DNA from 3 places in the Bordetella sp. genome. Region 1 is predicted to be linked to each of the others. Evidence: predicted binding sites of a transcription regulator. Region 1 holds the regulator's gene; each other region holds the start of a gene.

The links. The regulator LexA, encoded in region 1, represses DNA repair genes until DNA is damaged. The targets are predictions, from matches to a motif close to ACTGTATNNNNATACAGT.
Region 2: the regulator LexA is predicted to act here: its motif matches at 1,859-1,876, upstream of imuA (translesion DNA synthesis-associated protein ImuA).
Region 3: the regulator LexA is predicted to act here: its motif matches at 1,883-1,900, upstream of ACO1P8_RS20875 (ATP-dependent helicase).

What each region holds. Positions count from the first base shown of each region.
Region 1 is NZ_JBMQQZ010000097.1:32,007-35,282, forward strand. Features, by position in the region: gene ACO1P8_RS21770 (amino acid aminotransferase) at 1-1,093, shown strand, start outside; gene lexA (transcriptional repressor LexA) at 1,247-1,897, shown strand; gene lon (endopeptidase La) at 1,958-3,276, opposite strand, start outside.
Region 2 is NZ_JBMQQZ010000069.1:23,341-26,616, forward strand. Features, by position in the region: gene ACO1P8_RS13590 (Y-family DNA polymerase) at 1-1,098, opposite strand, end outside; gene imuA (translesion DNA synthesis-associated protein ImuA) at 1,028-1,786, opposite strand; gene ACO1P8_RS13600 (tetratricopeptide repeat protein) at 2,086-3,066, shown strand; gene ACO1P8_RS13605 (VOC family protein) at 3,071-3,276, opposite strand, start outside.
Region 3 is NZ_JBMQQZ010000094.1:11,551-14,826, reverse strand. Features, by position in the region: gene ACO1P8_RS20875 (ATP-dependent helicase) at 1-1,803, opposite strand, end outside; gene ACO1P8_RS20870 (PA2169 family four-helix-bundle protein) at 2,006-2,455, shown strand; gene ACO1P8_RS20865 (DUF72 domain-containing protein) at 2,567-3,276, shown strand, end outside.

The DNA of each region.
Region 1 (3,276 bases):
GTACTACGACGATAACGGGCGTATTCCGCTTTTGTCCGCGGTGCGCAAGGCTGAAATCGCCCGCATCGAAGCAGCCGCCGCGCGCGGCTACCTGCCGATCGAAGGCATCGCAGCGTATAACAAAGGCGCGCAGGCGCTGCTGCTGGGCGCGGATTCCCCCTTGTCGGCGGCGGGCCGCGTGTTGACCACGCAAGCCCTGGGCGGCACGGGCGCGCTGAAGATCGGCGCCGATTTCCTGCATCAACTGCTGCCTCAGTCGAAGGCCTACATCAGCGACCCCAGCTGGGAGAACCATCGGGCACTGTTCGAACGGGCCGGTTTCCAGGTGGAAAGCTACCCGTACTATGACCCCGCAACCCACGGCCTGAACTTCGAAGGCATGCTTGCCGGCCTGAAGGCGATGCCGGCGCGCAGCGTGGTCGTCCTGCACGCCTGCTGCCACAACCCCACCGGCGTGGATCCCACGCCGGAGCAATGGCAGCAAATCGCCAATGTCGTCAAGGAGCGCGACCTGGTTCCCTTCCTGGACATTGCTTACCAGGGATTCGGAGCAGGCCTGCAGGAAGACGCCGCGGTCGTGCGTCTATTCGCTGGCATGGACATGACGGTGTTCGTCAGTTCTTCGTTCTCCAAGTCCTTCTCGCTGTATGGCGAACGCGTCGGCGCGCTCACGGTGATCTCGGGCAGCAAGGACGAAGCGACACGCGTGCTCAGCCAGCTCAAGCGCGTCATCCGCACCAACTACTCGAATCCGCCCACGCATGGCGGCACCGTCGTCTCCACCGTCCTGAACACGCCGGAACTCTTCGCGCTGTGGGAGCAGGAGCTGGGCGGCATGCGCGACCGCATTCGCCTGATGCGACGCCAACTGGTCGAAAAGATCAAGGAACAGGGTGTGCAGCAGGATTTCAGCTTCGTCCTGCAGCAGCGCGGCATGTTCTCGTATTCGGGTTTGACCGCGGCCCAGGTCGATCGCCTCCGCGAGGAACACGGCATCTATGCGATCTCCAGCGGACGCATTTGCGTCGCGGCGCTCAACAGCCAGAACATCGATGCCGTCGCCAAGGCGATCGCGGCGGTACTGAAAGGCTGAAACCCGCAGCTTGCGAAAATGGAATGGGGCCTGAGGGCCCCATTCTTTTTTTGCGGGCACCAAGCCCGCGAACCGCGATAGCCCTTGCGTTTTAAAGCTGCGTCCCCCAAAATGCGGAGCTGTATATCCATACAGGGAAGCAGGAACCCGCAAATGGCCAGCAAACTTACCGAACGCCAACAGCAAATCCTCGACCTCATACGCCAAGCGGTCGCCAGTACGGGGTTTCCTCCCACTCGCGCGGAAATTGCCCAGGCGTTGGGGTTCCGCTCGCCGAACGCGGCGGAAGACCACCTGAAAGCCCTGGCCCGCAAAGGCGCGATCGAGCTGACTGCCGGTGCGTCCCGCGGCATCCGCCTGAAGGAGCTGCGCCACGAAAGCGGGCAAGCCATGCTGCCCATCCCTTCCCTTGCCCAGCTCATGCTGCCGCTCGTAGGGCGGGTAGCGGCAGGCAGCCCCATCCTGGCCGCCGAACATGTCGAACGGGACGTGGGCGTGGACCCCGCCCTGTTCCCGCAGCGTCCGGACTATCTGCTCAAAGTGCGGGGGATGAGCATGCGCGATATCGGCATCCTCGACGGCGACCTGCTGGCCGTCAAAAAGGCCAGCGAAGCCCGCGACGGCCAGATCGTGGTAGCCCGGATCGACGAAGACGTCACGGTGAAACGGCTACACCGCGAAGGCGGCCGCATCGAACTCCTGCCGGAAAATCCGGATTTCCAGCCCATCGTTGTCCAGCCCGGCCAGGAGTTCGCCCTCGAGGGCATCGCGGTTGGACTGATTCGTACCCAGGCGCTGCACTGAAAAGCAAAGGGCCTGCCAGCTTGCGCTGCAGGCCCTTGCGATCAAGGCACGACGACGAGATCAGTGCTTGATGACCGGGTCAACGGATTCCGTCGCCGGCGCCGGCGTCACGAGCGGCTTGTCCTTGGCTTCCTCTTCCGAAATCGCCTCGGGCATGCGTTCCAGTGCGCGTTCCAGCACCTTGTCGATCCAGCGAACCGGCACGACCTCCAGCTGATTCTTCACGTTATCGGGAATCTCAGCCAGATCCTTGACGTTTTCCTCGGGGATCAACACAGTCTTGATGCCACCGCGATGCGCGGCAAGCAACTTTTCCTTCAAACCGCCGATGGCCAGCACTTCCCCGCGCAGCGTGATTTCGCCTGTCATGGCCACGTCCGCACGCACCGGGATGCCCGACAAGGCCGACACCATGGCAGTGGTGATGGCGATACCGGCGGACGGACCGTCCTTGGGCGTCGCGCCTTCCGGCACGTGCACGTGCATATCGCGCTTTTCGAAAACGCTGTCGGCAAATCCCAACCGGCGAGCGCGCGACCGCACAACCGTACGTGCCGCCTCGACGGATTCCTTCATCACATCGCCCAGGGAACCCGTGCGCTGGATGGCGCCTTTACCAGGCATATCGGCGACTTCGATGGTCAGCAGATCGCCGCCCACCTCGGTCCAGGCCAGGCCAGTAACCTGGCCAACCTGGTTTTCTTTCTCCGCCATGCCGAAGTTATAGCGGCGCACGCCCAGGTAATCGTTCAGATTTTCCGACGTCACGGCGATAGGCTTCGTCTCGCCCTTATCGTCGGCCTTCGACTTGGCATCACGCTCAGTCAGCAGTTGCTTGACCACCTTGCGGCAGATCTTGCCGACCTCGCGCTCCAGCGCGCGCACACCGGCTTCCCGCGTGTAGTAGCGGACGATATCGCGCAACGCCGATTCGTCGATCGTCAGCTCCGCTTCCTTCAGGCCGTTGTTCTTCAACAGCTTGGGAATCAAATGGTCGCTGGCGATGTGGACCTTCTCGTCTTCGGTATAGCCGGACAGACGGATGACTTCCATCCGGTCCAGCAATGCCGGCGGGATGTTCAGCGTGTTGCTGGTCGCAACGAACATCACATCCGACAGATCGAAGTCCACCTCGACGTAGTGATCCTGGAACGTATGGTTCTGTTCCGGATCCAGCACTTCCAGGAGGGCGGACGAAGGATCGCCGCGGAAGTCCATGCCCAGCTTGTCGATCTCGTCCAGCAGGAACAAGGGGTTGCGGACACCCACCTTGCTCATGTTTTGCAAGATCTTGCCGGGCATCGAGCCGATATAGGTACGACGGTGGCCGCGGATCTCGGCTTCGTCGCGCACGCCGCCCAACGCCATGCGGACGAACT
Region 2 (3,276 bases), on a different contig from region 1:
GGCGGTCAGCATATCCAGCAAGCGAGCGCGCTCGCTCGCCACTTGGGCGGGTTCGGGAAACAGCGCGGTATTGGCCGCCGGTTGCGGCACCGTCCGCGGCGCGTCCAGCGCGACCGCGATCACCGGCGCCTGCAGTGTCATGCGTCCCAGGCGTTCGCGCAGCAGGCCCAGCAGGTGAGCGGGCTGCCAGGCAGGTTCGGCCAGGGTCAATTCCAGCAGGCTGGGCGGCCGGGCATGGCGGCCGCGTTCGTGTTCCAGCACCAGGGTCAAGCGGGGTACGGCACGCTGCCGGGCAGCCAGCCAGCCGCTCATCTGTTCCACCAGGATGCGTGCCACCGCAAGCACGGCATCGGTATGCTCGATGCGTTCGATCAATTCGTAGCGGCGCTTGAAAGCAGGCGGTGGGGATATCCATGCATAAGCCTGCGGCGTGTCGCCGTAGGCGGCATCCAGGGCTTTCAACAGCGCGGTTCCGCAGCGGCGCTGCAAGCCGGCACGGGGCAGGCGGCGCAGGAAGCCGAAGTGCCGGCAACCGATGCCATGCAGCCATTCCAGATGGGGCTGGGCTTGCGGCAGCAGAGCGCAAGGCAGCGCGTCCAGGCGTCGCGCCAGCCGTGCCGCAACCAGCGCATGGCGCGGCCCGGCATCGTTGCGGCACGCCAGCAGCCAGGCGCCGCCGGCTGTGGGCGCCATGCCCAGGCGCGCCTGCAGTCCCAGGGTACGCAGGGTATGGGCGACGCGGCGCGCCAAGGCGCGAGGCCCGCCGAATACGCGCAGGCTGGCGCCCACGTTCAGCAGCAAACTGCCCTGGGTGCCCAGTGCGACGTCCGGCGTGTATTGCAGCAGCGCCAGCGCGGCGCCTTCCCGCGCGGTATTTTCGGCCGCGGCGTCGCGATCCAGCAGGATGGCGTGCGGCGCCAGCGCGTTCGCGCCCGCGCGTCGCATGCCCAGGCGGATGCCATGGGCAGCCGCGGCCGGCGTCAACGTCATGACGCATTCGTGCTCGATCACCGCGCATGCCGTGGCGTCAAGCGGCCACGGCGGATGCAGGGCGTCCAGCGCCAGCCTCGGCAGGTGAATGGCGATCCAGAGTTGCATGGGTATTCGAGACAAGATCGTGCGCGGGATGCGGCGCATCGATCGGTGTGAGGTGTGGCGTTTCGCGCGATGGCGGGGAAGATCCTTCCAGCGCGATGAACAAGGAATGGCTGCATACCGGTCCGCGACGCTTGACGATATCCACCCGAAGTCCGTCGCCGGCCGGCGCCAGGGCCAGCCGCAACGGCGCCGGCGATGCCTGGGCCACCGCGCGCGCCGGCCTCAGGCAGAAAAACAGCGTGGCGCCAGCCTGCGCCGCCAGATGCAGCCGGCGCAGGGATTCCGGCCTTGCCTGCGGCAGCCAGCAGAGCAGGGCGGCGCAGCCGCCGTTCTTCAGGACTTGTTCCGCCGCCCACAGCGCATCGGCCGGCCGGGCGGGATTCACCCACAGGAGCCGGGCGGGGTCCAATCCCCAACTGGTCCATGCCGCGATATGCGGCACGCAGGGCGGCTGTACCAGAACGATGCTGCCTTCCTGTCCCAGGCCCCGCAGCGCCGGCCGCAGCAGCCGCATTTCTCCTATCCCGGCGCGTGGCAGCAAAAGTTCGTTCAACGCGCCCGCAGGCCAGCCGCCGCCGGGAAGTTCCCGCGCCAGCTCCGGGTACCCCGTGGGTACCGCCGCGCGCCCCGCCCGTGCGAGCTGCGTCCCCCGCCATAAGGCGGGATGGATCTGTTCGGGAGGCGGCATGGAAAGCCTGGACATGGGGGCGGGACAAAGGCGGAAACGCCCTGGCGGATAGGGCCGGGGCGCTGTATTTTCACTGTACAAATATACAGTAAAAACGATCCGGCATCGCTTCCGTTACCAAGTGCCGCACCACGGTAGAGCAGGCGCGGGTATGGCCCTTTCCGACGGTTCGAGGTGCTGCTTCCCGTCCACTGCCAGTGGCAAGTTTTACAGTCGAGTGCGGCGCGCCATTGGCTTCAGGATTGAACTTTCCACGCTTCGCCTCCATCTGACATCCCACTGTGATGGGAGGGTTCCCTATGTACTCCATGAATTCGAAATCATTCGCCGGTTCGATACTGGTGGCGGCCTGCCTGCTCTTCGGCGGCAACGCCATGGCGGCGGATGCGACGCCCGACCAGGTGTACCAGGCCGCGCAGGCCGGACACTACCGCGAGGCCCAGACCATGATGGACCAGATCCTGCGCGATCATCCGAACAGCGCCAAGGCGCATTTCGTGGAAGCGGAATTGCTGGGCAAGCAAGGTAAGCTGCTGCAGGCGCAGGAAGAGTTGAATACCGCCCTGCGCCTGGATCCCAGCCAGAACTTCGCCCGTCCTGGCGCGGTGGACGAATTGCGCACGCTGATCGCGTCGGGCAATGCCTCGCACGCCGCGGGCAAAGGCACTTTCGGGGGTAACCCGTGGGGCCTGGTGCTGGGCATCGTCGCGGTGCTGATCATCGTGTCGATGGTCATGCGCGCGCGCCGGCGCGCCGCGTATTCGCAGGGGCCCAATGGCCCTTACGGCTATGGTGCCGGCCGCGGGCCGGCGCCCTACGGCGGTCCGCCGGCCGGCCCGCAGGGCGGCTATGGGTATCCCGGCGGCGCGGCCCCCGGGCAAGCCGCCGGCGGCATGGGCTCCAGCATCATGGGCGGCCTGGCCACGGGCGCGGCGGTCGGCGCAGGCGTGGTGGCCGGCGAGGCCTTGATGAATCGCGTACTGCATGGCGGGTCGGGATCCGCCAATACCGGCAACGCCGGCAATGTCGTCGACACGGGGGCCGTCCCGGACGTGGGTAGCGCGAATTCCCAGGAGGCCGGCTACGACATGGGCGGCACCGATTTCGGCCTGCGCGATGCGAGTTCATGGGATGGCGACGACACCCGCAAGGTCGCCAGCAATGACGGTGGGGATAACTCCTGGAATGTCGGCAATCCCTGGGACGATGACGGGTCTTCCAGCGACAGCGGCGGTTCCTGGGACGACGGCGGTGGAGGCGGGTCCGACGATTGGACCTGAAGACTCATCGATCCAGGGGCAGGGCGGGATTCCACGCCACTTCCCAAAGATATCCGTCAGGGTCCTGGAAATAGCCGGCATAACCGCCCCAGAAGGTTTTTGCCCCCGGCTTGACGATGCGGCCCCCGGCCTGGCGGGCCTGTTCCAGGGTCCGATCCACATCCTCTTCGCTGCGCACGTTGTGCGCCAACGCAAAACCCGTCGCGGCGC
Region 3 (3,276 bases), on a different contig from region 1:
TTCGGCCGAGCCCGTCGCCATATCCGATGGGATGCAGCCGTCCACCACGTTGAGCACGTAGACCGACTTCCACTCCTGCCCTTTGGCCGAGTGGATGGTCGACAGGATCATGTAGTCCTCGTCGCGCAGCGGCGCGCCGGATTCCGCGCTGGTCGCGTCGGGCGGATCCAGCGTCAATTCCGTCAGGAAGCGTTCGCGCGACGCATAGCCGGATGCGATGCGGGCAAGCTGATCCAGGTCGGCCTTGCGAACCCGGGCGTCCTCATACAGGCGCTCCAGATGCGGCGCGTACCAGCGCAAGGCGATGTCCAGGTCCGCCGGCCACGCCAGGCCGGGGGCGCATAAATCCTTGTAGGCCTGGGCGAATCCCTGCCAGTCCTCGCGGGCGGCGCTGCCGGGCTTGAACGCGTCCAGGGCCGCCAGGGGATCGGGCGCGCCGTCCATCGCGTCCAACAGGCGCGCGGCCGTCGCCGGTCCGACGCCCGGCACCAGTTGCGCCACGCGGAAGCCGGACATGCGGCCGCGCGGGTTCTGAGCCCAGCGCAGCAGTGCCAGCAGGTCCTTGATGTGGGCGGCCTCCAGGAAGCGCAGGCCGCCGAACTTGACGAAGGGAATGTTGCGACGGGTCAGTTCCAGTTCGACCGCCGCGCTGTGGCCGGAAGCGCGAAACAGCACCGCCTGCGACTTCAGCGTGGCGCCCGCCTCGCGCTGCGCCAGGACCTGGTCCGCCACCCAGCGGGCCTGGCCGGCTTCGTCGCTGACCGTGACCAGTTTGGGCAGGTTCGAGGACTTGCGCTCGGTCCACAGTTGCTTGGCATGCCGTTCGCGCGCCAGCGCGATGACGGCGTTGGAGGCATCCAGGATAGGTTGAGTCGAGCGATAGTTGCGCTCCAGCGTGACCACCCTGGCCGGCACTTTGAACTGTCCGGGAAAATCCAGGATGTTGCGTACCGTCGCCGCGCGGAAGGAATAGATGGCCTGAGCGTCGTCGCCCACCACCGTCAGGCCGCGGCCATCGGGTTTCATGGCCAGCAGGATGGCGGCCTGCAGGCGGTTGGTATCCTGGTATTCGTCCACCATGACGTGTTCGAAACGACCGCCCACATCGCCGGCGATGTCGGGGTGGACCATCATTTCAGACCAGTAAAGCAGCAGATCGTCGTAGTCCAGGACCTGCTGCGCCTGCTTGGCCTCGACATAGGCCCGGAACAGGCGCTTGAGTTCGCCCTCCCACTGCGCGCACCAGGGATAGACGTCCTTCAGGATACCGTCCAGCGGCGCCTGGCCGTTTACTACCCGCGAATAGATGGACAGGCAGGTTCCCTTCAGCGGGAAACGGGATTCGGTCGACGACAATCCCAGCTCGTGGCGCAACATCCCCATCAGGTCTTCGGAATCCCCGCGATCGTGGATGGTGAACGCTTCCGCCAGGCCGATGCGCGGCGCGAATTCACGCAGCAGGCGGGCACCGATGGCGTGAAACGTGCCCGCCCAAGGCAAGGCGGGGGGCACGTGGCCGGCGCCCAGCCGCAGGACTTTCTGCAGCACCGCGCCAACGCGCCTTTCCATTTCGATCGCCGCCCGCCGGGAGAAAGTCAGCAGCAGCATGCGTTGCGGGTCCGCGCCGCGCAGGATCAGGTTCGCGACCCGATGAGCCAGCGTGCTCGTCTTGCCCGAACCGGCGCCGGCGATGACCAACAGCGGCCCGTCGTCCTGCGGACCGGCGCCGTACTCGGCCGCTTCGCGCTGGCTGGGATTGAGGTCCGCGAGAGGATCGGGCACATCGGCGGGACGTTCGGACATTTGAAGAAGGCAGAAGCCGGGGCTCAACACTTATGGATGGGCAGGTGCCGCCAAGGGCGGCGCGACAGCCCGCAATAATACTGGATAAAACCTCAGCCCGGCGCGGGGCGCTGCCCTGGGAACGCGGTTTGCGAAGTGTGCAGTCCAGGGAGATCGCGCTGCGCGCGGGCACAGCGCGCCACCCGCTACCAAGGAGAATGCCATGGCCGATCGTATCGTCAAACTGCTGAACGACCTGACCGAAACCTGCAAGAACGGCGAAAAGGGTTTTCAGGCGGCAGCCGAAGATACCAAGGATGCGGAGCTGAGGGGATTGCTGCAGAATCGCGCACAGGATTGCGCCGCGGGTGCCGCGGAACTGCAGGCCATCGTTGCGCGGCTCGGCGGCAAGCCGGAAACCGGCGGCAGCGTCGCCGGCGCCGTGCACCGCGGCTGGGTCCACCTGAAGGCAGCCGTTACCGGACGCACCGATGCCGCCATCCTGGAGGAGTGCGAGCGCGGCGAGGACATCGCCAAGCAGGACTACACCAACGCCCTGCGCGAGCCCCTGCCCGAAGACATCCGCACGGTGGTGCAGCGGCAATACGAAGGCGTGCTGCGCAACCACGATCAGATCCGCGCCCTGCGCGACCGCTATCGCGCGAACGCCTGACGATTGAGGGATAATCCGCGGAGCGCCCAGGCGCCCGGCAACCCCGCAGGGGGCGTCTGCCGGCGCGCCGGCTCCGGGCCGGCGACGCGTGCCGGGACCGATACGCGACTCATGTCGGAAGCAATGCATTTCCCATCCGAACGGCCGGCAGTCCAGCCTGCGGCCGGCTTTCCGGGCGCGCCGCCCATCCTGGTCGGTACGGCATCCTGGACGGATCCCACCCTGCTGGCGTGCGGCCGCTTCTATCCACCCGGCACCGCCGACGCGCAGGCGCGACTGCGCTACTACGCGGCCCACTTCCCCATCGCCGAAGTGGACGCCAGCTACTACGCCCTGCCCTCCGCGCACCGTGCCCATGCCTGGGCAACGCGCACGCCGCCGGACTTCGTTTTCAACATCAAGGCATTCCGCCTGTTTACCGGTCACCAAACGCCTTGGGCCGCGCTGGACCCCGACTTGCGCGATGCCTTGCGCCGCGATGCCGGCGACGTCTGCTTCATCGATCAGTTGCCGCGCGAGGTCGTCGATGAAGCGTGGCGGCGCTTCGTCTTCGCGCTGGAACCCTTGCGCATGGCGGGCAAGCTGGGCGCCGTGCATTTCCAGTTCCCGCGCTGGATCAAGCCGGATACGCGCGGCCGGGCCCGGGTGGCCGACTGCGTAGCCAGGCTGGAGGACCACGTCGCATCGGTGGAATTCCGTCATCGTGCCTGGTTCGAAGGCGCGGCGGCCGCCTCGACATTGGACTTCCTGCGGCAACTGCGGGCGGTCCATACCGTCGTGGATGCCCCGACGGCATCGCAAGACAGCGTGCCGGCGATATG